One region of the Hathewaya histolytica genome, then DNA from elsewhere that is predicted to be linked to it. Evidence: predicted binding sites of a transcription regulator. Region 1 holds the regulator's gene; each other region holds the start of a gene.
The links. Region 1 encodes HrcA, which represses chaperone genes, less so after heat shock. Its sites were predicted from a motif close to TGTTAGCACTCNNNNNNNNNGAGTGCTAACA; they were not measured.
Positions count from the first base shown of each region.

Region 2: htpG (molecular chaperone HtpG) is a predicted target of HrcA. The motif match lies at 2,228-2,258, and genes of this name have one in related genera.
Region 3: groES (co-chaperone GroES) is a predicted target of HrcA. The motif match lies at 5,383-5,413, and genes of this name have one in related genera.

Region 1 covers NZ_LR590481.1:1,620,047-1,631,162, forward strand. The annotation lists gene dnaK (molecular chaperone DnaK) at 1-889, opposite strand, end outside; gene grpE (nucleotide exchange factor GrpE) at 949-1,581, opposite strand; gene hrcA (heat-inducible transcriptional repressor HrcA) at 1,617-2,648, opposite strand; gene hemW (radical SAM family heme chaperone HemW) at 2,840-3,964, opposite strand; gene lepA (translation elongation factor 4) at 3,988-5,796, opposite strand; gene FGL08_RS07990 (sporulation-related protein NgaS) at 5,905-6,147, opposite strand; gene FGL08_RS07995 (stage II sporulation protein P) at 6,208-7,335, opposite strand; gene gpr (GPR endopeptidase) at 7,400-8,377, opposite strand; gene rpsT (30S ribosomal protein S20) at 8,609-8,872, shown strand; gene holA (DNA polymerase III subunit delta) at 8,955-9,992, opposite strand; gene FGL08_RS08015 (ComEC/Rec2 family competence protein) at 10,016-11,116, opposite strand, start outside.
Region 2 covers NZ_LR590481.1:1,752,502-1,763,617, reverse strand. The annotation lists gene FGL08_RS08595 (LysR substrate-binding domain-containing protein) at 1-837, opposite strand, end outside; gene FGL08_RS08590 (YeiH family protein) at 950-1,993, shown strand; gene htpG (molecular chaperone HtpG) at 2,339-4,219, shown strand; gene FGL08_RS08580 (NupC/NupG family nucleoside CNT transporter) at 4,292-5,512, opposite strand; gene FGL08_RS08575 (ferritin family protein) at 5,853-6,338, opposite strand; gene FGL08_RS08570 (helix-turn-helix domain-containing protein) at 6,619-7,614, shown strand; gene FGL08_RS08565 (ABC transporter ATP-binding protein) at 7,803-9,557, shown strand; gene FGL08_RS08560 (ABC transporter ATP-binding protein) at 9,559-11,116, shown strand, end outside.
Region 3 covers NZ_LR590481.1:2,194,959-2,206,074, reverse strand. The annotation lists gene FGL08_RS10600 (DNA-3-methyladenine glycosylase family protein) at 144-1,031, shown strand; gene FGL08_RS10595 (hypothetical protein) at 1,334-1,591, opposite strand; gene FGL08_RS10590 (hypothetical protein) at 1,681-2,613, shown strand; gene FGL08_RS10585 (IS1182 family transposase) at 2,931-4,394, shown strand; gene FGL08_RS10580 (TIGR01906 family membrane protein) at 4,526-5,185, opposite strand; gene groES (co-chaperone GroES) at 5,498-5,785, shown strand; gene groL (chaperonin GroEL) at 5,826-7,457, shown strand; gene FGL08_RS10565 (PfkB family carbohydrate kinase) at 7,638-8,732, shown strand; gene FGL08_RS10560 (pseudouridine-5'-phosphate glycosidase) at 8,726-9,646, shown strand; purine riboswitch at 9,864-9,960, shown strand; gene guaB (IMP dehydrogenase) at 10,052-11,116, shown strand, end outside.

The DNA.
Region 1 (11,116 bases):
TTAAAGCTTTTTTAATAGGTTCTATTGTTCTTTGAACTAAGTCAGCTGTAAGTTCATTAAACTTAGCTCTTGTTATATTCATATCTATATGTTTTGGTCCTGTAGCATCAGCTGTTATAAATGGAAGGTTAATATTTGTTTGATTTGATGAAGATAATTCAATCTTAGCTTTCTCAGCTGCTTCTTTTAATCTTTGAAGAGCCATTTTATCTCCTTTTAAATCAATTCCATTTTCTGCTTTAAATGTGTCTGCTATATAATCTATAACTTTTTGGTCGAAATCGTCTCCACCTAATTTAGTATCTCCATTAGTAGCAAGAACTTCGAAAACTCCATCTCCTAATTCTAGAATAGATACGTCAAAAGTTCCTCCCCCTAAGTCATATACTAATATTTTATGGTTTGAATCCATTTTATCAAGACCATATGCAAGTGCTGCTGCTGTTGGTTCATTTATAATTCTTCTTACATTTAATCCTGCGATTTTACCAGCATCTTTAGTTGCTTGTCTTTCACTATCATTAAAATATGCTGGAACAGTAATAACTGCTTCTGTAACTTTTTCTCCTAAATATGCTTCAGCATCTGCTTTTAATTTTTGAAGAGTCATTGCTGAAATTTCTTGAGGTGTATATTCTTTTCCATCTATTACTGTTTTATGGTCAGTTCCCATATATCTTTTAATAGAAATTATTGTTTTATCTGGGTTTGTAATTGATTGTCTCTTTGCAACTTGCCCCACTAATCTTGAACCATCTGCTTGAAAAGAAACTACTGATGGAGTTGTTCTAGCTCCTTCTGCGTTAGGAATTACTACTGGATCTCCACCCTCCATAACTGATACACAAGAATTTGTTGTACCTAAATCAATACCTATAATTTTTGCCATTTTTTGTACCTCCTAGTTTACGAAATTTTATTCAATATATTAAGATTTTAGTAATTTAGCTAATTTGCAACTTTTACCATGCTATGTCTTATAACTTTTTCTTCTCTTTTGTATCCTTTTTGGAAAACTTCAACTATTTGATTTTGACCATACTCTTTATCTTCAACATGCATTACTGCATTATGATAATTTGGATCAAATCCTTCATTAGTTGATATTTCTTCAACTGATAACTTTTCAAAGGCAGCTTTAAAACCTTTCAAAGTCATTTCCACACCTATCTTAAGTTCCTCTAAAGAACCACCAGCATCTATTGCTCTTTCTAAGTTATCTAAAACAGGTAAAAATTCTTTTAGTACATCTCCACAAGAATCATTGAAGATGTTTTCCTTTTCTTTTGCAGTTCTTTTTCTATAATTTTCATATTCATTAAAAAGACTTGAATACTTATCCTCTACAACTTTAAGCCTATTTGCTGTAAATTTATTCTCGTCCTTTAGTTTGGAATGTTCCACCCTAAGTTCTTCCAATTCTTTCTCTAATAATTCTTCTTTAGATTGCTCTGTTTTAGCTTCCTCTTTGTCACATTCACACTGAGTTTCACAGTTAGAGCAGCACTCTTCACTCTCTATATGTTCATCTAAATCTACTGATTCTTTATTTATGTTTTCATCAGCATTATTTATAACCAAAACATCATTCCTCCATTCATTTTCTATAATAGAACCTATTTATATATTTTTAAAATATTAATATTTAATTCTTCTACAAGACTTATAATAGATGAAATAACTCTATCATAATTCATTCTAGTTGGCCCTATTACCCCTATAGTACCAAGAGGTTTATCTTTAAATCCATAAAAAGCCGTTATTATGCTATACTCTTTTGCTTGCTGTAAATTATTTTCCATACCTATATTTATTCTTATTTTTTTACTTTTATCGTCTAAATTTAATAATCGTCTTAAATTCTCCTCATTATTTACAAATTCAAAAAATTCCTTAGCCTTTTCTATATCACTATACTCTTGATAATTTAATATATTTACGGTTCCCTCTGCATAAACTTTAGAAGATTCCATATTTTTAAGGGTTGAATATAAAGTAGGAATAAGCGCATTAAAAATATCATCATGACCGGTCAAGTCATTTTTTAAATTGTTTATAACTTCAAGGTCCATATCTTCTATAGAAAGATTTGATAGTCTTAAGTTAACTAAATTATTTAACTTTAATAGTATATGTGATTCTATAGGTTTTTGCGTTCTTATTATATCATTTTTAATAAGTCCGCTATCCGTTATTATTACCACAAGTATAGTATTTCTATCTATACTAATCAGCTGAATTTGCTTTATTGTACTTTTTTTCAGTGACGGTGTCTTTACTATACACACCATATCAGTTAGACTAGTTAAAATTCTTGTTGCCTCATTAACAACTTTATCTAGTTCGTATATAGCCCTATCTATAAGCTTATTTTGAATTAAAAACTTTTCTTCATCTGTAAGTTTTGTTAATTGCATTAACTTATCTACATATAGCCTATATCCAAGGTCTGATGGTATCCTACCGGAAGAACTATGTAATTGCTGTAGATAACCTAATTCCTCCAAATCAGCCATTTCATTTCTAATTGTAGCTGAGCTAACTCCTAAATCATACTTTTTAGCAATTGTTCTGGAGCCTACAGGTTCTCCTGTTACAACATAATCCCTAATTATGGCTTCTAGAATTTTTATTTTTCTATCTTCCATCATTATCACCTCTTTATTAGCACTCATCAACTTTGAGTGCTAATGACTATGTTTTTAAAATAACACTAGTATTTTTTTTTGTCAATATAATTTATATATCATATTTTATCATTATAACCTATTAAATGAATTTCTCTGCCTACTATGCAATAAATATAGATTTTTCTTTGTTTTACTACGTTATATGCTTTTTAGTCTAAAATAAATTCGGCCATTACTGTGTTTGAAAATTCTATACCTTCTTTAGTTAAAGCTAATTTATTTTCATCCTCATATAATAAATTTAATTTCTTATATTTTTCAATTACTTTATTATATATATCATGAATTTCAATATTAAATTTGTTCTTAAAAATATTTTTGTCTATCCCGTCTATCTTTCTAAGTCCCATAAACATAAATTCTTCTATAGTTTCAGTATTTGAGTTTACATGCTTATGGCCTATAGAACACTCTTCAGAATTGATTCTGTCTATATAATCTTTTATTGATGTAACATTCTCCATTCTATTACCCTCTATAAAAGAATGTGCAGCAGTTCCACACCCTAAATAATCTTCTAGGTCCCAGTAAGCTAGATTATGTTTACACTTCTTACCTTCTTTAGCGAAGTTAGATATTTCATATTGTTTATAACCTTTATGCTTTAAGAATTGTAATGTATAATTATACATCTCTCTTTCTTCTTCTTCTGTAGGTAATCCCTTTCTATCTTTATACATTTTATAAAAAGGTGTACCTTCTTCAATTATCAGGCTATAACAAGATAAATGTTCTGGATTTAGTAAAACTGCTTTTTGCAATGTAGTTTTCCAATGTTCTAGTTTTTGTGATGGTAATCCAAACATTAAATCTAAATTTATATTATCAAATCCAGCTTCTCTACATAAAAAATAATTCTTTTCAAATTCTTCTGCAGTGTGAATCCTTCCGATCTTATCCAATAGATTGTTATCATAAGATTGCACACCCATACTTAATCTATTTACTCCTATTCCTTTTATTGCTTTTAATTTCTGTAAGTTGAAAGTTCCCGGATTACCCTCCATAGTAAACTCTAAATCTTTACTTAAATCTAATTCCTTTATGCATTCGCCTAACTTCTCTAAATTTTGTATATTTAAAAAGGTGGGAGTTCCCCCACCTATAAATATAGTTTTAAACTTATAAATATTCTTATAGAAAAGTATTTCTTTGCATAGTGCATCTACATAATCATCCATTAAATACTCTATGTTAGCAAAGGAACTAAAGTCACAGTATAGACATTTCTTAGGGCAAAATGGTATGTGAATATACAATGATTTTTCCTTCATATTCTTACCTCATTTAAATTAATTTAATCATCTGTTTTAAGCACTGCCATGAATGCTTCTTGTGGTACCTCAACGTTTCCTAACTGTCTCATTCTCTTCTTACCTTTTTTCTGCTTTTCAAGAAGTTTTCTCTTTCTTGATATATCACCACCGTAGCATTTTGCAAGAACATCTTTTCTCATAGCCTTTATAGTCTCTCTTGCAATTACCTTAGCACCTACAGTAGCTTGTATTGGTATTTCGAATAACTGTCTTGGTATTAATTCCTTTAATTTTTCTGCAATTATTCTACCTCTCATATATGCTCTTTCCTCTGGAACTATTAAAGAAAGTGCATCTACCTTTTCTTTGTTAAGTAATAAATCAAGCTTAACAAGTTTGGTCTCTTTATATCCTTTTAATTCATAATCAAAAGATGCATATCCTTTAGTTCTTGACTTTAAGGCATCAAAGAAATCATATATGATCTCATTTAATGGAATATCATAGTTTAAAACAACTCTTGTAGTCTCTATGTACTGCATATCTATAAAATTCCCTCTTCTATCTTGGCAAAGTTCCATAATGGCTCCTACATATTCTGAAGGTGTAATTATAGATGCCTTTACTATAGGCTCTTCCATATGAGTTATCTCAGATGGTTCTGGCATATTAGTTGGATTTGTAATCTCAAGTTCTTCTCCATTGGTTTTATAAACTTTGTAAACAACGGATGGAGCAGTGGTTATAATATCTATACCAAATTCTCTTTCAATTCTTTCCTGAATTATCTCCATATGAAGTAACCCAAGGAACCCACATCTAAATCCAAATCCTAAAGCAATTGATGTTTCAGGTTCAAAGGCAAGAGCCGCATCATTTAACTGAAGTTTTTCTAATGATTCTCTTAATTCATCATACTTTGCACCATCTAATGGGTAAATACCACTATACACCATAGGCATAGCTGGTCTATAACCTTTTAATGCCTCTTTTGTAGGATTCTTTGCATCAGTTATAGTATCTCCAACTCTAGCATCTTTTACATTCTTAATAGATGCACAGATATAACCAACATCTCCAGCCCTTAATTCATTTACTGGAAGATATCCAGGTGTAAAAACACCTACTTCAACAACATCATAGGTTTTATCTGTAACCATTAGCTTTATAGTAGAACCTTTTTTTACAACACCGTCTTTTATTCTAACATAGCTTACAATACCTTTATAACTATCATAGTAAGAGTCAAATATCAAGGCTTTAAGAGGTGCATTTTCATCACCAGAAGGCTCTGGTATCTTCTCTATTACGTTTTCTAATACATCTTCTATATTTAGTCCTGTTTTTGCAGATATAAGTGGTGCATCGCTAGCTTCTATACCAATTACATCTTCAATCTCTTCTTTTATTTCATTCGGTCTTGCACTTGGCAAGTCTATTTTATTTATTACCGGTGAAATCTCTAAATCACTATCTACTGCAAGATAGCAATTCGCTAAGGTTTGTGCTTGAATTCCTTGAGTTGCATCTACTACAAGTAGAGCACCTTCACAAGCAGCAAGACTCCTTGAAACTTCATAATTAAAGTCTACATGCCCCGGAGTATCAATTAAATTTAATATATACTCATTTCCATCTTTAGCCTTATATACTAATCTAGCAGCTTGTGATTTTATTGTAATTCCTCTTTCTCTTTCAAGTTCCATATTGTCTAATACTTGATTATCCATTTCTCTTTGAGTTAAAGTTCCAGTCTTTTCTAATAATCTATCTGCTAGTGTTGATTTTCCGTGATCTATATGAGCTATTATACAGAAATTTCTTATATATTTCTGTCTATTACTTTCCATATTTTTACCCCCAATAATAAAATTAAAACCTTCTTTTTACTTAGAAGGCTTACTTTTCTTTAGAATTGACAGTTAAAATTATATCATAAAATAGAGAGTATTTGTCAATTACTTTATGATATTTTGTAGGTTTTCTTTAAATTGTAACATAATATCTTTACTTAGTTGTATTTTATATTTTTTAAAATCTATTTTTAGCGCAAGTGGATTTTGATTATAATATGTTTTTATCGGTGAAGTATTGTTTTCACCTAAAGTCTTAGTTATTTCAAAATTAATCTTTAAAAACCCTATCACAAATATACAAACTACAATTAAAAATGTTACATTCCTCTTTTTTCTAGCTAACAAAAAAGCACCTCCTTATCATTATAAGGATGTACTTTTTTATTAATTTTATTCATTTAAATATCATTTTTTTGTTTTAAGATATTCCGCAATTATAGGAGATAAATATTTTGCTGTATTTTTAACTTCACTGATATTATTACATTGTGCACCCATTTCTATTAGAACTGAATTTGAACTTTTGTTTTGATTATAGTATCCCATACCTCTTCTATATGCAAATATTGATTTACCTCTAATAAGTCCTGGATAATTTTTATTTGATATATTAACTAAGTTTTCTACTACTTTTTTATTCCCTGTAGCGTATTTCGGATTTTCTGTAGCTACAACAAACATAAAACGAGCAGCATTTTCTCCATTGACTTTACATACTACTGGTTCTTTAGAGTTTAAGGAATCTCTATGCAAATCTATTATCAAATCAAAATCCCCATATTGTTTTAGATATTTACTTAAAGTCGCTCCTGAATTTTGGTAACTTCTCGTGTAGGTGGTATCATGGACACTTTTATCATGAATTACATTTACATTAAAGTTTTGTTCTAAATTATTCTTCAATGTCTCGCCTACAGCAACTATATTATATTCATTATTATTCTCCTGTGGTTTCCCTGGAATGAAACCTTCATGTGTATGGGAATGATATATTAATACTTGAGGTTTTTCAGGCCTTTTTTCATTTTTAAATGGAGAGTTTTTAAAATTCTTACTATCTTGAGTAACTATCTCTTTTTCTTGTACATTATCTTTAAATTTTGTGACAGATTTATCATCCAGAATAAAAAGCGCCTCACTATCTTTATCATCTTCATCTGAATTATGTTGTTCCGCACTATCTAAAGCACCCTTATTTTGTTTATAATTCTTCAAGTAAGAAACCTCATTTTTTATTAAATCTTCAGAGTCTTTTTTTCCCAACAATAACCCTAGGAGATTAACATTTTTATCCTTACTTATAATCTTTATATTCGGAAAAGTAAACTTTATTAAATTTGTATATAGAAAATCATTTTTTCCCTTTCCCGTACTTGCATTGATTCTGTTTGGAATTAAAATACTTACAACAAATATACTTAGAATAAAAAAAGAATATATTTTTTTCTTCTGTGAAATATTTATGTTTCTGTTAAAAACGCATCTATTATTCTTACCTTTTCTTATATTATACTTAACGCCTTTGTTACTCATTTTACCCCTCCCCATATATAACTTTCTATATAGTATATGAGGAGGTTTTTTCCAATATTACTGTTTAATTTATATACTTATTTATGTCTTCTAATTCAAGTGCAGGTTGAAGAGCTATATTAACCCCGGTTGCAATAATTTTTGCTATGGATTCTATTACCATATCTACTTCTTTAGGTGTAACCATAAGATCTCCTACATATGGATATAATATTTCTTTTATCATTAATTCTTTTTCATTTTTATCTATACTTTTTAAAAGACTATAAAACTTCCCGCCTTTTTCAGCTTTCATTATCATCTGATCTAACACAAGATCTATAGTATCATTGGCTAGTGTAGCCGCATCTACTACTGTCGGTATCCCCACAGCAATTACGGGTACTCCTAATGTTTTTTCACTTATTTCCGTTCTTTTATTCCCAACACCAGCCCCTGGTGATATGCCTGTAGTACTTATTTGAATAGTCTTATTAACTCTCTCAGTTCTTCTTGATGCTAATGCATCTATACATATAACTAAATTAGGTTTAATTTTTTCTACTACGCCTTTTATAACTTCACTAGTTTCTATTCCTGTTATACCTAGAACTCCAGGTGCTATGGCACAAACTGGTCTTACGCCTTCATCTATACTATCTGGAACAAGTTCTTTTAAATGCCTTGTTATCATAAGCTTAGATACCGCCTTAGGCCCTACAGCATCAGGGGTGATATTCCAATTTCCAAGACCAACTACAAGTACAGTCATACTATCTTCAAGTTTAATTAAGGGCTGTAAAGTCTTCGCCATAACCTTACTTATATCTTCCATAGAATTGTTATCATAATAAACAAAATCGGGAATTTCTATAGTTATGTATGATCCTCTTGGTTTTCCCATTATTTCTTCCCCTTCTTCACTTACAACTCTAACATCAGTAATTTTAATACCATCTTCTATATATTCCTTAACTTCAGTCCCAGGAATATAATTTTTGTTTTCTTCCTTATACATTTCTTGGGCTTCTAGGGCTAAATCTGTTCTAATATTTTTTAACACGATATCACTCCTTATTATAATAAAACAAATATTTTTTATATTTCAAGTTTTCTTTTCTTATAAATATGTTTTCCTAAAAATATATTAGTATTCCAATTTAATAAGTTTTAATTAATACTTGAAGTAATAGCAAAATAATGCTATAATATCACGTGTTAATATGAACTATTAAACAGTTTTATAAGCTGTATAGTTATATTCATGTGATTAGATGATAAGGTGGTGAAAGGAATGGCAAACATTAAATCTGCTAAAAAAAGAATAAGAGTAAGTGAAAATAAGGCTCTTGCAAATACAATGGTTAAGTCTGCTTTAAAAACAACTATAAAGAAATTTGAAGCTGCTGTTATAGCTGGGAACAAAGAAGATGCTACAGCTAAGTTTAATGAAGTAGTTAAAGCTTTAGATATGGCTTCAACAAAAAACATACTACATAAAAACAAAGCTTCTAGAAGAAAATCTAGACTTGCAATTAAATTAAACGCAATGGCATAATTAAAAACCGGTGGAATCCACCGGTTATTATTTTATAAATATAAAAACATATAAGCTATAAATTATAACTTATATGTTTTCCTTAAGCATCTTTTTTTATAATAGCACCTTTTACTATAAGCATTTCTATTTCCGTCTTCAAATCTAAAGACATTGTCTTCATATTTTTTTCACATCTCAAGCTTTCTTCTACCATAGATTTCAAGTAATTTAATGAAAAACTTCTGCACTGTGAAATAAGCTTTTCACATATAAAAGGGTTTAGCCTTAACTCAGCAACTATTTTATCTTTATGTTCTCCATTTAGGACTCTTAACTTAACGTCTAAAAGTAGTTTATACTGCCTTTGTATCATATATAATATGTGAGAATGTACTTCCCCCCGAAATATTAATTCATTTAATATTTCTAATGATTTCTTTATATTATTTTGGGATATGGCATCTACTAAATTAAAAATATCATTCTCATTTTTTTGAGGTGTTAATATATATATATCCTCTTTTTTTATTTCTCTTTCTCCTGTATATGTACATAACTTTTCAACTTCATTCTCTATTATATACAAGTTGCTTTGAACTTCATTACAAAATATAGCAAGCTCTGTTTTACCGATAATTTTTCCTTTTTTTTCAAAAATCTTATTAACTTTATTCTTTAATTCTTCTCCCTTCAACTTATCTATTCTTACTAAGGTCGCTACCCCATCTAATCTCTTAACTTTAGTGCTTGGCTTATCTCTGTCTGACCCAAACACATAATACATGATCAACATACAATGGGACGGAACAGATTTTATGTATTTTTGAAGAAATTTATATACCTTCTCACCCTCACCCTTAGTTTCTTTATCATCTAAAAATGAAGCTCTATATATTAAAACTATTTTTTTATCACTCATAAAAGGTAGCGTTTCACAAGCATTTAATATTTGATCCTCTGTTACCTTATCGCCATGGAACGCCACATAATTTAAATCCATAAAATCTGTACTTAAAACTTTTTTCTTTATTTTTTCTACACTTTCTTTAATCATATTTTCATCTGTTCCACAGAATATATAGGAATTATTTATTTTCCCTTCTTTTAAGTTCCTTAAAAACTCCTTATTGTGAATCAAAACTTTTACCTCCCTAAAGGTGTCTATTCTATTAAGTATAATTTCGCATATACCTTCCCATAATTATTATAAAGTTTTTTACCTTTAACCTCAATTATTTTACAATTATTATAGAAGTTTTTCAAAGGTTTTTGTGGTAATGTGCTTATTACAGAGTTGTTTTTTTCACTGTTTACCTCTATAACCAAGTTGTCACCCCAAGCTTTGTTAGTTTTCCCCTTTATAAAATAGTTATTTAAACTTATCTCTTCTGTAGTTCCATTATCTATTATAAAACTCTTATCTACAACTTCCTTTATTCTTTTTAAATCATCTAGATCCTTACAAATAGCAATCTTATCCCATTTATATTTTATTATAGCACATTCCTTATGGCCTAAATTGTAAAAATGGATTTCTGGAGTAAAGCTAAATGTGGAAAGAAAATAAAAAATTAAAATTGATATTGTGCTAAACTTAGCATATTTATACCCTTTTTTTATTAGAATATATGATATAAATAGAATTACGATAGAAATCACATGAAAATAATCTAATTTTATATTAGAAGGTACTATTAAAAGAAGAACTTTTTTTACAATGTTATACCCTTCCATTAAAGATAAGATAGTATAACATATAAAATTAAATAAAGGAGTTACCATTCTACATATTAAGGCTATATTACCCAAAATTACTAGTATAGAATATATAGGAATTAAGAAAATATTCCCCAGAAATCCACCTAAAGAATATTCTTTGAATAACACTATAGAATATAGTGCTGATAGGCTTTGACTAGATAGGGTTAAACTTAAAGATTCTCTTAGATATTTAGGAAGAACGTATAGTTTTTTACTTATCTTTTTATTAAATAAAATTATTCCAATTACAGATAAATAAGAGAGTACGAATCCTGGATTCACTACATAATATGGTCGTATAGATAGAATAAGTAAACTTGAAAAGCTTAGCGCTCCTAACACACTATAATTTTTAAATAGTTTGGGAGAAAGTTTTAAAATTAATATCATTAGAAAAGCACGTAAGGTAGATGGTTTTCCTCCAGTAAAAATAACATATAAAAATGCTATAAAACTTTTAATACCTAGCATAGGAATAAAATCTAAAATTTTAAATATTAT
Region 2 (11,116 bases), 130 kb from region 1:
TATGTGATTTTTTAGATGTATAAAGTTAAACTCTCTTTGAATAATAAAATCGGATATTTCAATCTTAGCAATGTTACCATTATTTATTTCCGACATTGCAGCATCTTCATACATAAAGCTAATACCTAGATCGCTTTTCACCATTTCTTTTATAACATTTACATTTCCAATTTCTATTGTATCTTTAAAGTTTTCAAGGGTTAGATTTTTATCAAAAAGTCCTCTTTCAAGCACTTCGCGAGAGCCTGAGCCTTTTTCACGAACTATTATTGTTTCATCTTTAAGATCATATAATAACACAGTTTTTTTTGATACTAATGGATGAGTTATAGGTGCTGTAAGTATAAAATTAGCGTTTTTATATAATTGAGTTTCATAATTTGCTTTGTTAAATAGCCCTTCAACTATGGCAAAACTAATTTCCCCCTTTTCTAGCATATCCAACACTTTTTTTGTGTTATTAACATACATTGTTATTTCATATTCAGGAAACTCTTTTATGAAGTCTCCAAGTAATGGGGATATGGTGAATTCACCAATAGTCAATGTAGTTGCAAATTTTAGTGTCTTAATTTTTTTATTTGTTTCTTTAAGTTCTTCTGCAATTAATTTTTCATTAGCTTTTGCACTTAATGCATACTTGTGAAAAAGTTCTCCTGCCTTTGTAAGTTTCAACTCTCTATTTTTATATTCTAGAAGCTTACAACCATAGTTTTTTTCTAAAAATTGAATATGCTGAGTTACTGCAGGCTGAGTTATACAAAGTTCTTCTGAGGCTTTGGTATAACTCTTATTTTTACATACAGCTAAGAAAGATTCTATTCTTAAATCTAGCATTTTATAAGCACCTCTATAAATTTAATTTATTAATATATAAATATTTATAATTAGATTTTATAGTAGCTCAGTGCTAAAATCAAGAAGTAATATATTTAAGGAGCTGAATTTTATGTCATGTATAAAAAAATATTTAGTAGGGATATTTATTACAGTAATACTTGCACTTGTATCAAATTTTTTAAGTGGATTAATTCCATACAAATTAATAAGTGCTGGGGTTTTTGCACTACTTTTAGGAATGGCTTTAAATCCAGTAGTTTCTAAACAAAATATACTTAATGAAGGATTGAAATTTACTTCAAGTAAGGTTCTTAAAATTGCGATTATACTTATGGGAGCATCTCTTAGTTTTTCACAAGTAGTAGAGGTTGGTAAGTTTTCATTGATTGTTATGACATTTACTCTTATAACAGCTTTTGCTGGAGGATATATATTAGGTAAACTTTTTAACATGGATTGGAAGCTTTCATCACTTATTTCTGCAGGGACAGGCATCTGTGGGGGTTCTGCCATTGCAGCTATTGCACCAGTTATAGAAGCAGAGGATAGTGATATTGCTTATGCTATATCTGCTACATTTATATTTGATATTGTTATGGTAATTCTCTTTCCTATAATGGGAAAGTATTTTGGAATGACAGATTTAGGATATGGATTATGGGCTGGAACAGCTGTAAATGATACCTCATCTGTAGTTGCTGCTGGATATGCTTTTTCTGATGCTGCAGGTAAATTTTCTGTTATAGTTAAGCTTACACGTACTTTATCTATTGTTCCTGTAGTACTTATATTTTCATATATTAATGAGAAGCTTAAGAGAAAAAATGATCAACGAGAATTTTATTTAGAAGAAAAACATAAAAATCATGAAAAGCGAAAGGTTAATATTAAAAAGATTTTTCCTTGGTTTATAATTATGTTTATTGGATTAGTTTGTATTAAAAGTGCTGGAGTAATTCCAGATACCTTCAGTAAATATATAACTAGTACAAGCAAGTTTTTAATGGTTATGGCCTTAGGAGCTATTGGACTTCAAACAAATTATAAAAAGCTTTCAAAATCAGGGTTTGCTCCTATGGTTCATGGATTTATCATATCAGCTTTAGTTGTTATAGCTGCATTTTTAGTACAGATGTTTATAGGTCAGATATAGTTTGTTTCATAATATATGTTTAAAATATTCATAATTTATAGTATAATATGTAAAGGGATGCCAATTATGGTATCCCTGTTTTATTAATATATACTTATTTAATATACCCATAAAATAATTGAAGAACTATAGACTTTAGGTGAGGAAATATTAATTATTTTTATTATGTTTAAAATTAAAGTATATTAAATAAATTGACATAAACTTTAAAATATGTTATATAAAAATTAAAGATATTAGCACTCAAGTATAAAGAGTGCTAATAATTAAATGCATTGATTGATTAATATATAAGTTAATAACTTATATATTATGTTTTCTTTTATTGGAAGGGAGAGAGGTAAATTGGAAACAAAACAATTTAAAGCAGAATCTAAAAGACTTTTAGATCTTATGATTAATTCAATTTATACTAATAGGGAGATTTTTTTAAGAGAACTTATTTCTAATGCTAGTGATGCAATTGATAAAATTTATTACAAAGCATTATCAGATGATTCCTTAAGCTTTGAAAAGGAGAACTATTATATTAAACTAATGGCTGATAAAGAAAATAGATTATTAAAAATCTCTGATACTGGTATTGGAATGACAAAGGAAGAACTTGATGATAATCTTGGAGTTATAGCTAAAAGTGGATCTTTACAATTCAAAAAAGAAACGGAATTAAAAGATGGATATGATATAATTGGTCAGTTCGGTGTAGGATTTTATTCTTCATTCTTAGTAGCTGATACAGTTACAGTTATAAGCAAAGCCTTTGGAAGTGATGAAGCTTACAAGTGGGAATCTAAAGGGGTAGATGGATATACTATTGAACCATGTGAAAAAGATTCCTTTGGTACAGAAATCATACTTAAAATAAAAGAAAATACAGAGGATGAGAATTTTGATGAATACCTAGAACAGTATAAAATAAAGTCAATAATTAAGAAGTATTCTGATTTTATTAGATATCCAATAAAAATGGATATAACTGAAGAAAAGCTTAAAGAAGGTAGTGAAGGAGAATACGAAGAGTATACAGAAGAACAGACTGTAAATAGTATGGTTCCAATATGGAGAAAAAATAAAAAAGAACTTAAGGATGAGGATTATGAGAACTTCTATTCTGAAAAACACTATGGTTTTGATAAACCAATAAAGCATATTCATATTAGTGTTGATGGTATGGTAAGTTATAATGCAATTTTATTTATTCCAGAGAAGACACCATACGATTTCTATACAAAGGAATATGAAAAAGGTTTAGAATTATACTCAAATGGTGTTCTAATTATGAATAAGTGTGGAGATTTACTACCTGATTATTTTGGGTTTGTTAAAGGAGTAGTAGATTCAGAAGATTTATCACTTAATATATCTAGAGAGATATTACAGCACGATAGACAGTTAAAACTTATTGCTAAAAATATAAAAAATAAAATAAAGAGTGAGCTTGAAAACTTATTAAAAAATGAAAGAGAGAAATATGAGGAGTTTTATAAGTCTTTTGGATTACAATTAAAATATGGTGTTTATAGTGATTTTGGCATACATAAGGATGAGCTACAAGACTTATTAATGTTCTATTCATCAAAAGAGAAGAAGATGGTAACTTTAGATGAATATGTTTCAAGAATGCCAGAAGATCAAAAATATATCTACTATGCATCAGGTGAGTCTATAGAAAGAATTGAGAAACTTCCACAAACAGAGGTTGTATTAGATAAAGGATATGAAATATTATACTTTACAGAAGATGTAGATGAGTTTGCTGCAAGTGTAATGGCAAACTATAAGGAAAAAGAGTTTAAATCAGTATCAAGTGGTGATTTGGGTATAGACCAAGAAGAAAATGAGAACTCAACTAATTCTGATGACCAAGAGAATAATGATTTATTTGAACATATGAAAGAGATATTAAAAGATAAAGTTAAAGATGTTAGATCATCAAAGAGATTAAAAAATCATGTTGTATGTCTAGCAAATGATGGGGAACTTACTATTGAAATGGAAAAAATACTAAACTCCATGCCTAACAATCAGAACATAAAGGCAGATAAAGTTTTAGAAATAAACATAAATCATGATGTATTTAAGTCACTGAAAGAAGCTTATGAAAGTGATAAAGATAAATTTAAGTTATATACAGATTTATTATATAATCAAGCATTACTTATAGAAGGGTTAGCTGTAAGTGATCCAGTAGAGTTTACAAATAATATTTGTAAGATAATGAAATAGATAATATTAAATAAAAATTAAAGAGGATGTCTTAAAATGATTTTAATCATAAAAAGACCTCCTCTTTTTTATTTAGATTAACAATCCTGCTATGGTAGCAGTCATAAAGGCTGATAATGTTCCAGCTAGGACTGCTCTAAGTCCAAGTTTAGCTACATCTTTACGCTTTTCTGGAGCTAGGCTTCCAATAGATCCTATTTGAATAGCTATGGAACCAAAATTAGCAAATCCACAAAGAGCATAAGTTAATATAATTATGGTTCTTTCACTTAAAGCTTTTTGTGCTATTAATGGGGACAGATTACCATAAGCTACAAATTCATTTAAGACAATTTTTTGACCTAGAAGATTTCCAGCTGTTGCTATATCACTTGTTGGAATTCCCATAATATATGCAACAGGTGAGAATAACTTACCAAATACCCAGTTTAAACTTAGGAAACTTGCACCAAAGAATCCACCAACAAAAGATATAATATAATTTAAGAAGGCTATTAATGCTACAAAGGCTATTAATAATCCACCAACGTTTATTGCTATTTGAATACCTTCAATAGCTCCATTAGCAGCAGCTTCTATAATGTTAGTTGCAGTTTTTTCTTGTTCTAATTTTACTCCATTTTTAGTTACGGGTTCTTCTACTTCTGGTATCATAATTTTAGCAACAACAAGTCCTGCAGGTGCAGCCATAACGCTAGCTGCAAGTAAGTGAGAAGCGTTAACCCCAAGGGCAACATATCCAGCCATAACACTTCCGGCTACAGTGGCCATACCTCCAACCATAACAGCAAATAATTCTGAAGAGGTCATATCTTTTAAATATGGTTTTACTATAAGGGGAGCTTCATTTTGGCTTAAGAATATATTAGATACTGCAGAAGTTGTTTCTGCACCACTAGTTCCTAAAAGTTTTGCAAGAACCCTAGAAATTATGGATATAATAAATTGCATAACTCCAATATGATAAAGTATTCCCATAAGAGCTGAGAAAAATATTATTGTAGGCAATACTTGGAAAGCAAAAATAAATCCTATAGAATCATTATTTAATAAGTTTCCAAATAGAAATTTTGCCCCTTCTCCAGTAAAGCTTAGAAGTTTGTCTATAATTTTACCTAAAAGTCCAAAGAATTTTTGGCCTAAAGGAACTTTTAGAACTAATATAGCAAAGATTCCTTGAAGAGCGAATCCAAGAACAACTAGTCTCCAATTAATAGCTTTTCTATTATTAGAAAATAGATAAGCTATTCCTAAAAAAACAATTAAACCTAAAATACCTATTAATTTATTCATGAGCACGTCTCCATATGTATAGATTTTAGCTAATATAATAGAAAAACATTAATTATATTAAAATACCACCTATAAATATAATTTATATTAAAACATTTTTCAATATAATTTTTAATTCAGACTGAATATATAAAGAGATATAGAATAAATAATTCATTGCTTTGAGGTATAGTGTTTCCTCTAGAAGGAAAAATATTAATAAATGGTGACGCAAAAAAATATTATAACATAAAAGTTTTATAAGGAATATAAAATGATAAGAGGTAGGATTTATCTATGACTATAATAAGAGAAAAGGGACTATCTCAAGATAATGCTTTGAGATAGTCTCATAAATTAATTATATTATTTCCTTAAGAAGTTTTGAAAAGTATTCCACATGTTCTTTCTCTTCGTCAAGTATGGTTTTAAGCATGTCTTTAACATCTTCAGACTTAAGTCCTTTATACATATGAGTATAAAGTTCTACTGTAAGCTCTTCAGATTTAAGAGCTTGTTTTATAGATGATTCTAAATTTTTAAAAGCATCCTTAGGCTCTTCTTTTTTATCAAATACTTTATTTTCAATTAATTTTCTTAGATATTCACTTACTTCAGGATCACTAAGATAATCTGAATTTAATTCATCTTCATTTTTTTTAGAATACTCATCGAAGAGCTTTTGAAACTTTTCTTTATGCATAAGTTCTTGACCTGCTGCCATAACTAAAAATTCCTTAACTTTTCCATCAGTATATTTAGCACCATTTAAATAAAAATTACGTCCTTCTTCTTCAGTTAAAATTGCAACCTTAAGCATCTCAAGTATACTAAAATTATTTGACATATAATTCTCCACCCCTTCTACTAATTGCCTATTAACTAAATAATACATTACAAGGACATATTTATCAATACTTAAGGAAGTACTACCTAAGCAAAAATATTATCAATATCAATATAAATTTATAAGATAATCATATTAAATTTGGTTTTGTATTTATTTTACCAGTATTGGAACTTATATTGATTTTTTGTTACAAACCCCATATAATTTATATGGAATGAAAATCAAAATCATTTAAATTAGGTATATTATTTAAAGCGATTAGGGGAGTTGAGGAACTTTGAAAACTAAAAAAAACATTGTACGTATGTATGATAAATATATTAAAGAAGAGTTTCATTGCAAAACCTCAGAAGAACTTTTAGGCAAGAAATATATTATTGGCGAGCAATTTGGAGTTGGCAATTTTTCAAGAATGAAAATAGAGGATGGATTAGAAATTTCAAAGCTTGATATGTATTCAACAAATATGTATTTTGATAATAGGGGATATGGGGATCAGATTTTAGAAATGGGATATTGTTATAGTGGAATTACGAAAATTTTAGCTTTGCCTAGTAATAAAGAATACGTTCTTAAGGAAGGTCAAATTTTTTTATATAAAGTATCAAATGATGTAGATTATTTTAAATTTAAATATGATAAATGCAGGACTATTTCTATCCATATGCATTTTGATACTATTAAGGATGCCGTGAATCCAATATGGGAACACAAGGTAATAATGGACTGGGAAACACAAATGAATAACGTATTTGAAAAAGATATATTAATAATTGAGAAAGCTAGTTATGATATAAAAAGGATAGCAGAAGAAATAGATACCATTCCAATTAACAATATGATAGGATATATGAAGTTAAAGTTTAAGACTATAGAATTTTTATCTACTTTTTTTGAAAGAAACTCCAATATAAAATCAATCCAAAATTCAGAAGATGGGGAAAAAGAAATTATAATTAAGGCTAAGAATATAATAAATAAAAATATTCAAAGTACCCCATCCCTTAAGGAATTAGCTAGTAATTTAAATATAAGTTTATATAAATTACAAAAAGCTTTTAAAAATACTACAGGCAATACAGTTTATGAATATATAAAGAAATCAAGAATTGAAAAAGCAGAATATTTATTAAAAAATACGGATATGTCTATTTTAGAAATTGCAAATGAAGTGGGCTATGAAAATCCAAGTAAGTTTTCAAATGTCTTTAAAAGTTATAAGAATTTGAATCCATTACAATATAGAAAAGCAAATACTAATCAATATAAATAATAATGTTATTTTTCTAAAAAAGTTATTAAGAATGCTCTAAATTCAATAAAAATCCTATATTTAGGTTTTTGTTTTTGGAGCATTTTTTGTTTTTTTTGGAGTTGAAGTTGAAAATGATTTTCAATTATAATGAATGCAAGGTTTATTTCATAATTTTATTAAAATAAAGAAGAGGAAGGGGAGTAATTATGAAAGAAAAATCAAATTTAAGTTTTCTTCTAGAGGTATCCGACAGGGAAAAAATAAAATTATATATATCAGCTTTGTTTAGTATAATAAGTTCACTCTTTGCTATAGTACCATATATTCTTATGTATAATATAATATTGGAGCTTTTTAATGATTCGGTGAATTATGAAAGAATTAAATCCATGGCTATAATTGTAGGCATTATTATAATTTTGAGGATGGCTATATTCCTACTGTCAGGAGTATTTTCTCATATAGCAGCTTTTACAATACTATATGAACTTAGAATAAAGGCAATAAATCATATGTCAAAGCTTAATATGGGTTTTTTTACTGGAAACACTATAGGAAATGTTAAAAAAACAATTAATGAGGATATAGAAAAATTAGAAAATTTTATAGCTCATCAAATTCCAGACTTATCAGCAGCTATTGTAGCTCCTATTATAATTATAGGATATCTTTTATATTTAAACTGGAAACTAGCCTTAGTTTTATTTATTCCTATTATATTAGGATTTTTAAGTCAAATACGCATGTTTAAAGGTATGAAAGAAAAGATGACTCATTATCATGAGTTAGTTAAAAGACTTAACTCTACCATTATCCAATATATAAATGGAATGAATGTAATGAAAGCTTTTAATTTATCTGCAAAGTCTTTTAAAAACTACAAGGATATTACCGAAGAATATGCAGATTATTGGATTGATTTAAGTATGAAAACCGCCCCTCTTTATGGTGTGTTTTTGGTTCTTATAGATTCAGGACTTTTATTTATAATTCCTATTGGAGGAGTTATGTTTTTAAAGGGAAGTATAAATGCATCTACTTATGTAATATTTCTAATTTTAAGTGCAAACTTTCTTACTTCTTTTAAACAACTATTAGAATTTGGAGGAACTTTCTCAATGTTGTTAGAAGGAGCGGGAAAAGTAAGAGATATACTTAATAAAGAAGTACAGGTAGAAGGTAATAGGTTATTAAATAAAGACATTAATGGAAAAATAGAGTTTAATAATGTTACATTTAAATATGATAAAGAGGATATTATAAAAAACCTATGTTTAACTATAGAGCCTAAAAATATAGTTGCTCTTGTAGGTCCTTCAGGTTCAGGAAAAACTACATTAGGTCAACTAGTGGGAAGGTTTTGGGATGTAGAAGAAGGTAATATTACTATTGATGATATAGACATAAAAGATATAAAGATGGAAGAGCTTATGGATAGGGTATCCTTTGTATTTCAAGATGTATTCATGCTCCAAGATAGCATATTAGAAAATATTAGAATGGGTTCTGATAAAAACATGGATGAAATTATAGAAGCTAGTAAAAAGGCACAAATTCATGATTTTATAATGAGTTTACCTGAGGGGTATGAAACATGCCTTGGAGAGAATGGAATTAAACTTAGTGGGGGAGAAAAACAGAGAATTTCTATTGCAAGAGCTATATTAAAGAATAGCCCTATTGTAATTTTAGATGAAGTTACTTTTTATTCAGATATAGAAAATGAAAGTAGAATACAAGAGGCACTTAGGAATTTGTTAAAAGGAAAAACTGCTATAATTATAGCTCATAGGTTATATACAATAAAAAATGCAGATAAAATTGTAGTATTAGAAGAAGGTAAAATTATAGAGCAAGGTACTCATAATTATCTTATGAATAAAAAAGGCTTATATAAACATCTTTGGGATATGTATGATTATGAAATTACAGAAACGCCACAAGTAGCAGGAGGTATGTAATATGATAGGAGACATAAGGATATTATTAGGTGACCATAGCAAAAAACTTAGAAAACCCATAATTTTATTAACTATAGATAGCTTATTTAATATGTTTTCTTATTCAATGTTGTATTTTGTATTATTGGATTTAATTGACTCTCAGTTAAGTTTTGCCAAAATTAAAAGTTATACTATAGCAATGATAATAGCATTTATATTTAGAGCTATAGTTAATGCCATAGGATATACAGGAATACAGGCTAAAGGTGCTAGAGGCATTCAAAGTATGCGTATATCCCTAGGGGATCATATTAAAAATATAAATTTAGGATTTTTTAATAAGAATAGTATAGGAAGTTTATCTAATATAATGACTAATGATCTACAAGATTTTGAAAAAGTAATAACTCATAGCACTAGTGATTTAATAAAAACAGTAGTTCTTAGTTCCTATCTTCTTATAATAACATTTTTTATTGATAGCCAATTAGCTATTATTCAGTTAATTTTTGTATTTGTAGCTATGCCTATTATTTTTATAGGAGGTAAAAAAGTCTCTGCCATAGGTAAAGAAAAAAAGAAAGTTATGAATGAAGTTATATCAAGAATGGTTGAGTACCTTAGTGGTATACAGGTATTTAAGGCTCATAATTTAGCAGGGGAGAAGTTTGAGAGATTGGAAAAATCCTTTAGGGATTTAAAGAGGGAAAGTATAAGGACAGAAGTATCTATTGTACCTTTTGTGCTTATATTTCAGATAATAGTTGATTTAAGCTTTCCTGTATTACTACTTATAGCTACAACTAAATTTGGCGTGGGAGTTATTGATAAGAAAGCCTTTTTAACATTTATTGTAATAAATATGGCACTTACAAATGTATTAAGAGCTTTTGGTGCCCAATATGGAACTTTTAGATATATGAAACTTGCATCTCAAAAATTAATAAACACCTATAACCATCCAGAAATGAGTTATAACCATGAAGAGGCAAACTTTAAAAATCATAACATTGAGTTTGATAATGTAAGCTTTGAATATGAAAAAGGAGAAAATACTATAAATAATTTAAGTTTTAAAGCAAAGGAAGGAACTATGACAGCTTTAGTTGGCCCTTCAGGCTCTGGAAAAACTACAATTACGAGCCTTATAGCTAGGTTCTGGGATATAAATAGCGGAACAATAAAAATTGGTGGACAAGATATAAAAGAGATAAAACCTGATTCACTATTAAAACACATAAGTATGGTATTCCAAGATGTATATCTTTTAAATGATAGTATATATAATAATATAAAGTTAGGAAATGAAAGTGCTACTAAAGAGGATGTAATAAGAGCAGCTAAAATTGCCAATTGTCATGAATTTATAGAAAAACTAGAAAATAAGTATGATACTATAGTAGGAGAAGGGGGCTCAACTCTATCAGGTGGAGAAAAGCAAAGAATATCTATAGCTAGAGCAATACTCAAAGATGCACCTATAGTATTACTAGATGAAGCTACAGCTTCCTTGGATGCAGATAATGAACTAGAAATTAGAAAAGCTATAAAGAAACTTACTTTAAAGAAAACTGTTA
Region 3 (11,116 bases), 570 kb from region 1:
GTAGTTAATATATAAATGGTTTGTTATAATATTATTAAAAAATATAAATTAGTACAAAATAATTAATAATAGCTATAAGATATTTATAGATAAGAAAATATATAATACATAATATTAATTAATATAAAAGGAAGGTGAACATAATGGACTATAGAGAATATGAGGCTTTAGAAGAAATAGAACAAGGGATTATAATTAAAAATGTAAAAAGTTTTGAACTTAAGGATATATTCGATTGTGGACAATGTTTTAGATGGAACAGGAGAGATGATGGAAGTTATGTAGGTGTAGCATTTGGGAAGGTTATTGAAGTTCAAAAAAACCAAGATGATGTCATAATATATAATACTAACATTAAGGATTTTTATGATATATGGGAAGAGTATTTTGATTTAAAGAGGAATTATGGAGATATTAAAGAAGAGCTTAGTAAAGATCCAATATTAGCTGAATCTACATCGTTTGGAAAAGGAATAAGAATTTTAAAACAAGATCCTTTTGAAATTACACTTTCATTTATTATTTCAGCTAATAATAGGATACCTATGATAAAAAAAGCCATAAATAATATAAGTAAAGCATGGGGAGAAGAGATTATATACAAGGGGGAATCTTATTATACTTTCCCTAAATTAGAAAAATTAAAAGACGCTACTATAGAAGAATTAGAAGAATGTAGAACAGGGTTTAGGGCAAAATATATAAAAGATACTGTAGAGAAAATATATAGTGGAGAGAAAAATTTAGACTATATAAAAGGTCTTAGTGATGATGAATGTCATGAAGCTATGAAAGAGTTTAACGGCATTGGGCCTAAAGTATCTGATTGCATAATACTTTTTTCTATGCAAAAGTATTCAGCTTTTCCAGTGGATGTATGGGTTAAAAGAGCCATGCAACATTTTTATGTAGCTCCTGATGTGTCATTACCTAAGATTAGAAAATTCGGCAGGGATAAATTTGGCGATTTATCTGGATTTGCTCAACAATATTTATTTTATTACGCCAGAGAAAACAATATTAAAATATAAAAGTATTGATATTACAAGGTTATTAGTAGAAATTTAATAAAACGTCAAAAATTTAAATTAAAAAATTTTACGTTCATGGAATAGTGGATAGCAATATATGAAGGTAGCCTTTGAAATCATAGCAAGGGTATGAAAAGTAAAAGTGTCAAAAGAACATATTAGACAGCATCTAAGAAGATGATTAGGTTATGTTACAAAATATAGAATATAATATTAAATTTTAGACTAGGCGTTAAAATGTAATCCTAGTCTAAAATTCTAATACATATTATTTGAAACTTATATTGTATCTTCAAAAAAGTTTATTTTAAATCTTTTTTTAGTATACTTATTCCAGTACTAATTCCAAATAATAATATAAAAAGACCAATCAATTTTAAGAAAAATGAAATATTAGAGTAATCATTTATAATTACCAAAAATGCTATACCAATTATCATTGTAAATAAAGATAAAAACATTAGTTTAATAGTAGATATGTTGTTAAGAAATACTTTATTTATGATGATAAACAAGATAAATATAATGAAGATAATAAAAAATACATATAAAGAACTCATAAAAGATACTCCTCCTATGGTAAAATATTGAATAATAATGTTGATTTTGGTATAGTTAACATTATTATAGCACATTAAGGGGGATAACAATGAGTAAAATTAAATTAACAAGTGCTTTATTAGTATCTGCTACTATATTTTTTAATTCAGTTATGGTAGGTGCAACACCAGTAAAAGATGACAATTATAAAATGGCACTAACTCAAAGTAATTTCAAAACTAACATATCAGAAGGTATAGCTAAGTCGCAACTTAATAATTTTAAAAATGACCCAAAAAGCGTAGAAGCCTTAAAAGAGTTAGAAAAAAATGCAGTGTCATATAATAGTAGCCAAGCTTATATAAGGGTAATTCAAGATGGGTGTGGTAATGTTAAGGTAGATCCTAAAAAATATACAGAAGAAGAATATGAATTATTGGAAGGACAAGATAAACTTTTGAAACTGTATGATAATAAGAAAATTACGAGGTCATTTCCAAACAAATCCGAAAATAGTTGGATTAGAATAAATTTGGATGGATATGAAAAAAGCAATGGAGAGTATGAGTTTTATCTTTTCTATGACTGGAAAAAAAGACCTCTTTGTTATTTCAGTGATGTACTAGCATTAGGTCATGACTCTAATATATATTTTAATAATTCTACAGCTAGAAGTCATCACGAATCAATTTCAATAGATCTTTTTGAGCAAGAAAAAGCTTATGTTAAGGATTATAAAAGCTCACAAAGTAGTCACTGTAAAACATCTGTAAATGGTATTGCATTTAAGTTTAAAATAGATAAAGTTTCAGATGTGAACAAATCAATGCATAGAGGATATATGACTGTAAAAGGTGGATTTACTAATTCAACTACTAAAGCAGGAAATATGGAAATCTCTTATGCACATACTCAGTTAGCCTTTGATTATAATATACAAGATGCTATTGAGTTTTTGACATCTGGTAATATTAAACTTAAAGTTAAAGGATATCAGGATGTAATATCATATTCAGACGTTTTTTATAGACGTAGGAGATAAATAAGTACCAATGATTTAACACTATTCATATAGTATTAAAAACTGTTTTTTATACATTTTAGTTAAGAGAGATAATGATTATTTAATATATTAATAACGAATTAAAATATATCTAGATATATAAATATTTACAAATAATTGAGATTATGATTATAATATTCATGAGAAAACAATATTAAAATATAAAAGAAGCTTTTTAAGGAGGGTACTGAAAAAGTACCCTCCTAATCTTAATAGACATAACACTACAGTTTGTGTAGATGTTATGTCTATTTTTTAGTATAATTTTTATATTACTAATTTAAGCAGGTGATTTTATGTTAATGCATCAAAAGATGATATTAAGCGAATATGGTGATATATATGATAGGATTATCCCTAAAGATAATATGTTGAGAAGGATTAAAGAAATGGTAGATTTCTCATTCATCTACGATGAATTAGTTTCTACATATTGCAATAATAACGGTCGCGGAGCGATTGACCCAATAAGAATGTTTAAATATCTTTTACTAAAAACTATTTTCAATATTTCTGATGTAGATGTTGTTGAACGCTCTAAATATGATATGTCTTTTAAATATTTCTTAGATATGGCTCCGGAGGAGGATGTAATTAATCCAAGTTCTTTAACTAAATTTAGAAAGCTACGCTTAAAGGACACTAATCTAATGGACATGCTAATTTCTAAAACCGTAGAAATAGCATTGGAAAAGGAAATTATAAAATCAAAATCAATTATTGTTGATTCAACTCATACCAAAGCTAGATACAATCAAAAAACACCTAGGGAAGTTTTAATTGAACAATCTAAAAAACTTCGAAAGTCAGTTTATAACATTGATGAGTCAATGAAAGCAAGGTTTCCTAATAAAGTTAACAACGGTCTTCTTGAGGATGAAATAGAGTATTGTCAAAAACTTATATCAGTTATTGAAAAAGAAGAGGTCATTTCAAGTTATCCAGCTGTAAAAGAAAAATTAAATTTATTAAAAGAAACAATCGAAGATGATTTAGAGGTTTTGTCATTCTCTAAAGATGCTGACGCAAAAGTTGGACACAAAACTGCTGATACATCTTTCTTTGGGTATAAAACTCATATTGCAATGACTGAGGAACGTATTATTACTGCTGCTGTAGTTACTTCGGGAGAAAAACACGATGGAAAACAACTAAAATCACTTATTGAAAAGAGCGAAGCCTCTGGCTTAAACATAGAAAATATTATTGGAGATGCAGCTTATTCAGAAAAAGAAAATATAGAATATGTAAATGAAAGTGAAAAAAATCTAATTGCAAAGCTTAGTAAATCAGTATCTCATGGTAACAAAAGACAAACTAAAACGAAGTTTGAATATAATAAAGATGCAGATATGTATGCGTGTGAAGCTGGCCATATGAGTACTAAGAAAACTAGTACTAGACCTAAAAAACATGCCAAAGATGGACTAGGTACAGTAATTTCTTATTTTTTTGATGTTAAAAAGTGTCAGTGTTGCCCTTTAAAACAAGGGTGCTATAAAGAAGGTGCTAAAACTAAATCATACTCAGTTTCAATCAAAACGAATACGCATCAAAAACATATTGAATTTCAAGAAACTGATTTTTTTAAAGAAAAATCAAAAGAGAGATATAAAATTGAAGCTAAAAATAGTGAAATGAAACATAGACATGGGTATGATGTTGCGTCAGCCGCAGGTCTTGTTGGCATGCAAATGCAAGGTGCATTGACCATTTTTGCTGTAAACTTGAAGAGAATATTGACTCTAAGCAATCAGTAAATATACCCGATTAGGGTTTAATAATACAAAAAGACTCAAGCTCATACCACAAAATGGTATAAACTTGAGTCTTTTAAATTATGTAAAAAGTAAACCCCCGAAAAACTATAAGTTTTTCAGTGGTCTCCTTTTTAAGAGCTTCTTTTTTTCTTTCTATAAATAAAATATAAAGATATGGATATAATTAGAATTATAAGTAACAAGAAGAAACCTTCATGCATAAAGAATCTTTCAGGCAGAACTGTTATTACAGGGTCTAAAGTTTCGTCAAAAATCCAGTAATCGTTATTAAACAATATATGATGAAATGTATCGAAAGCCTTGGAAAAATTAATTGCTAAAGGTAGTAATAATAAAAAAGGAAAAGAACATAGTATTATAGAAACATATTTTAAGTAATGAAAATTCTTTTTAGCATTTTGTCTTAGTACATAGAATATACTAATTGGTGCAGTAACTAATAGAGAACAATTTAAAGTTTTTATGATATTTCTAACCTCGAAGAAATGAACTCTTCCATTATAAGAAGACTTAAAATAGGGCATAGAAAAGTTCTTACTATTAGAATATAAAAAATCTATTAAATAGTTGTAATTAGATTTTAAGTTGTCAAAACTTAATTCCGAGATTTCTTCTAGTTTTAGGTATTTAATATCTATATAGTAAATATATTTAAATAGCATTACAAAATTTATACACAATACTAGTATAAAAGAACTTAAAATAACATAGAAAAAAGTATTTTTAAATCGCTTAGTTAAATTAGAGTTATTTATTTTGTTTAAATTCATAATATCACCCATATAACTTTTTTATTAAATATTATAACATCAAATATAACAATAAAAAATTAAATTGATAATTTGTTATGAAAACATAAGATATATAAAGCAAAAAACATATATATTATCATAATAGAGCTATATGGGTTAATTTAGCCTTTAATAGTATTTGATATTAATAATGCTATTAATTACTATAATAATTGTATTAGCACTCTAAGTTAATGAGTGCTAATGCATGAGAGTTACATAAGATAAGTGTTTATAAAATAAAAGTAAAATATTAAATTAAATAAACAAATCAATTAAGGAGGGTTTTAAATGAATATAAGACCACTTGCTGACAGAGTTGTTATTAAAAGAATTGAAGCAGAGGAAACTACAAAAAGTGGAATAATAGTAGCTGGAGCAGCTAAAGAAAAACCACAAGAGGCAGAAGTAGTTGCAGTAGGACCTGGTTCAATAGTAGATGGAAAAGAAATTAAAATGGAAGTTGCAGTTGGAGATAGAGTTTTATTCTCTAAATATGCAGGAAATGAAATAAAGTTTGACGGTCAAGAATATATTGTTTTAAGTCAAAGTGATATTTTAGCTGTTATTGAAAAATAGTTTTATCCTAAAAAATTATTATTTATAGGAGGGTCAAAACATGGCAAAGAAAATTTTATTTAATGAAGAAGCTAGAAGAGCTATGCAAAGAGGTGTAGATGTTCTTGCTGATACAGTAAAAGTAACTTTAGGACCTAAGGGAAGAAACGTTGTTTTAGATAAAAAATTTGGTGCACCATTAATAACAAATGACGGTGTTACAATAGCAAGAGAGATAGAATTAGAAGATGCTTATGAAAATATGGGAGCACAATTAGTTAAAGAAGTTGCAACTAAGACAAATGATGTAGCAGGAGATGGTACTACAACAGCTACATTATTAGCTCAAGCTATTATAAGAGAAGGTCTAAAAAACGTAACAGCTGGTGCTAACCCAATGTTAATTAGACATGGTATAAAATTAGCTGTGGACAAAGCAGTTGAAGAAATAAAGAAAATATCAAAACCAGTAAACGGAAAAGCAGACATAGAACAAGTTGCATCTATATCAGCTGCAGATTCAGAAATAGGAAAGTTAATAGCTGATGCTATGGAGAAGGTTGGTAATGAAGGTGTTATCACTATTGAAGAATCAAAATCAATGGGTACAGAGTTAAATGTTGTTGAAGGTATGCAATTCGATAGAGGGTACTTAAGCCCATATATGTCAACAGATACAGAAAAAATGGAAGCAGCTGTTGAAGAACCATATATCTTAATAACAGATAAGAAAATTGCTAACATTCAAGAGTTATTACCATTATTAGAGCAAATCGTTCAACAAGGTAAAAAACTACTTATAATTGCTGATGATGTTGAAGGTGAAGCATTAGCAACATTAGTTGTAAATAAATTAAGAGGTACATTTACTTGTGTAGCTGTAAAAGCTCCAGGATTCGGCGACAGAAGAAAAGAAATGTTAGCTGATATAGCTATATTAACTGGTGGTCAAGTGATTTCTGAAGAATTAGGAAGAGATTTAAAAGACGTAACAGTAGATATGCTTGGTAGAGCTGAAAGTGTTAAAGTATCTAAGGATACTACAACAATAGTAAATGGAAAAGGAAATAAAGAAGAAATTCAAAATAGAGTTAACCAATTAAAAGTTCAAATTGAAGAAACAACTTCTGAATTTGATAAAGAAAAACTACAAGAAAGACTTGCTAAACTTGCAGGTGGAGTTGCTGTAGTAAAAGTTGGTGCAGCTACAGAAACTGAATTAAAAGAAAGAAAACTAAGAATAGAAGATGCCCTAGCAGCTACAAAGGCAGCAGTAGAAGAAGGTATAGTACCAGGTGGTGGAAGCGCATACTTAAATACTATAGCTGAAGTTGCTAAATTAACTGATGAGAATTCTGATGTTCAAGTTGGAATAAACATTATCGTGAGATCTTTAGAAGAACCATTAAGACAAATTGCTACAAATGCTGGTTTAGAAGGTTCAGTAATAATAGAAAAATTAAAATCAAGTGAAATAGGTATTGGATTTGATGCGTATAAAGGTGAATACGTAGACATGCTAAAAGCTGGTATTGTTGATCCAACTAAGGTTACAAGATCAGCTTTACAAAACGCAGCATCTGTAGCTTCAACATTCTTAACTACAGAAGCAGCAGTTGTAGATATTCCAGAAAAACAACCAGCACCAATGGCTCCACCAATGGGCGGTATGGGAATGGATGGAATGTACTAATCCATAGAAGTGAATTTATAGGGTTTTGCATATGCAAAGCCCTATTTTTTTATATAAATTTATAAAAAGCATATAATAAATAATGAAATAAGATTGAATTTTAAAAGAAAATATGATATTATAAGTAAAGTTAGAGAATAAACATAAGTTAATAAAATAAACAAAAGTTAAGGAGAAGCTATGACAAATAGGGAACAAGAAATTTTAGATTTAATTAAAAAGAATCCTATGATTTCTCAAAAAGAATTAGCTAATTCTCTTGGCATAACACGTTCATCCGTGGCGGTACATATAACGAATCTACTGAAGAAGGGCTATATCGTTGGGAAAGGTTATATCATAAATGAAGAGGCCTATGTAAGCATTATAGGTGGAACTAACGTTGATATACAGGGGTTTCCTAATGATAAGTTAATTAGTAAAGATTCTAATCCTGGTGAAGTGAAGATATCATTAGGAGGCGTAGGAAGAAATATTGGCGAAAACTTAGTTAAGTTAGGTGTAGAAACTAAACTTATAAGTGTAGTCGGAGATGATGTTTATGGGAGAAAGATATTAGAGGAGTCTAGAAATATAGGATTAAATATGGAGGACTCACTTGTACTAAAAGGAAAATCTACTTCTACTTATCTATCTATATTAGATGGAGAAGGAGATATGTCAGTTGCTATAGCACACATGGACATATTTGATAGCTTAAAAGTTGAATATATACAAGAAAAAAAACACATTATAGAACATTCAAAAATTTGTATAATAGATACCAATATATCTAAAGAAGTAATTGAATATATTGTTTCTAATCATAAAAATACAGACTTTTTCTTAGATACTGTATCTACGAAAAAAGCACAAAAGGTAAAGGATATAATAGGATATTTTCATACTATAAAGCCTAATAAGCTTGAAGCAGAAATGTTATCAGGTATAAAAATCAATAATCAGACAGACTTAGAAAATACAGCGAAATATTTCTTAGATAAAGGAGTAAAAAGAGTATTTATAAGTTTAGGGGCTGAAGGTGTTTATTATAATGATGGAATAAATTCTAATATAATAAAAACACCTAAGATTGAAGTTGTTAATGCTACAGGAGCAGGAGACGCATTTATAGCAGCACTTGCTTACAGTCATTTAAATGACTTTGAAATAGATCATGCGGCACGATTTGCTAGTGTAGCTTCTATAATGGCTTTATCTCATGAAAATACAATTAACCCTAATATGTCATTAGAAAACATAAATAAAAAGATGAAGGAGATAGGATTATGTTAAATAAATATTTAGAAATTAACCCAGAAGTTTTAGAGGCTATAAAAGCAGGTAAGCCAGTTGTTGCTTTAGAATCAACAATAATATCACATGGTATGCCATATCCTAAAAATGTAGAAATGGCTTTAGAAGTTGAGAAAATAATTAGAGATAATGGTGCTATACCAGCTACTATTGCTATATTAAATGGAAAAATTAAAGTTGGATTAACTAAAGAAGAGGTTGAATACCTAGGTAAAGCAGAAGGTGTAGTAAAAACAAGTAGAAGAGACATACCTTTTATAATTGCTAATAAGTTAGATGGAGCTACTACTGTTGCATCTACAATGATTATATCTGAACTTGCTGGTATAGATGTATTTGCTACAGGAGGAATAGGTGGAGTTCATAGAGGAGCTCAAGAGAGCTTTGATATTTCAGCAGACCTTCAAGAATTAGCACATACTAATGTAGCTGTTGTTTGTGCAGGTGCAAAATCAATACTTGATATAGGATTAACTTTAGAATACTTAGAAACTCAAGGAGTTCCTGTTGTTGGATTTGGTACAGATGAGTTACCTGCTTTCTATACAAGAAAGAGTGGTTTCGGTGTAGATTATAGAATGGATTCTGTAGAAGTTTTAGCATCAGCATTAAAGAGCAAATGGGACCTAGGATTAAATGGAGGAGTGGTAGTTACAAACCCTATTCCAGCAGAGTATGAAATGGACTATGTTACTATAACTAAAGCTATAGAAGAAGCAGTAAAAGAGGCAGAGGAAAAAGGAATTAAAGGAAAAGAAAGTACTCCATTCCTTTTATCTAAAGTTAAAGAGATTACTGGTGGGTCAAGTTTAGAATCAAATATTCAATTAGTTTATAACAATGCTAAACTTGGAGCAGAATTAGCAGTTGAATTATCAAAATTAAATGCTTAATAATATTCAGATGGATATCCTTATCCATCTGTTTTTATTAATAACATAATAATTGCCGTAGAAATTAAGAAAAAGTGTATAAATTTATTCTTATAAAAAATTTTGACTTTATATAAAATATTTTTACAGAAAAAATACATTGACAAAAAGAAAAAGTTTACTTATTATAAGTATAATAATTTATTATAAAAAAATGAAACTTCTCATTCATTTTTAAATACAAATGAATAAAACTTTTCATATAATCTCTAAATAAGGTAGGGAGTCTCTACAGGAACCGTAAATTCCACACTATGAAAAGAGCCTTTAGTTAGTATACAACTAGGACTCTTTTTATAGTGTCATATAGTTGTATTTTTTGTTTGCACAATTGGTAAACTACATAAATAAAAGGAGGATATACAAATGGCTATAATTTTAAAAAAAGGATATACATTTGATGATGTATTACTAGTTCCAAATAAGTCTGAAATATTACCTAAGGAAGTTACTCTTAAAACTAATTTAACTAAAAAAATAAAATTAAATATACCATTAATGAGTGCTGGAATGGATACAGTAACTGAGTCTAAAATGGCTATTGCTATGGCAAGAGAAGGCGGAATTGGTATAATACATAAAAACATGTCCATAGAAGCACAAGCAGCTGAAGTAGATACAGTTAAAAGACAAGAAAATGGTGTTATAACAAATCCTTTCTATCTTAATCCAGAAAATAAAATTCAAGATGCATTAGAATTAATGAAAAAATATAGAATATCAGGTATACCTGTAACTGTAGAAGGAAAACTTGTTGGTATAATAACTAATAGAGACATAGTTTATGAAACTGATTATTCAAAAGAAATAAAAGAAGTTATGACAAGTGAAAATTTAGTTACAGCACCAGAGGGAACTTCTATAGAAGAAGCTAAAGTTATTCTTCAAAAACATAAAATAGAAAAGTTACCTTTAGTAGATAAAGTTAATAATTTAGTAGGATTAATTACAATTAAAGATATTCAAAAGACAATTATGTATCCTACAGCAGCTAAAGATGAAAGAGGAAGATTACTTTGTGGTGCCGCTATAGGTATAACAAGTGATATGCTAGAAAGGGTAAAAGCTCTAGTAGAAGTAGGTGTTGATGTTGTAGTTCTAGACACAGCACACGGTCATTCAAAGGGTGTTATGGATGGTGTTAAGAAAATAAAAGAAAGCTACCCAGAGTTACAAGTTATAGCAGGAAATGTTGCAACTCCAGAAGCTGTAGAAGATTTAATTAAAGTAGGTGCTGACTGTGTTAAAGTAGGTATAGGTCCTGGATCTATTTGTACTACAAGAGTGGTTGCTGGTGTTGGAGTACCACAATTAACAGCAGTTATGGATTGTGCTGAAGTTGGAAAAAAATACGGCATACCAGTTATAGCTGATGGTGGATTAAAGTATTCAGGAGATATAGTAAAAGCTCTTGCAGCAGGTGCTAGCATC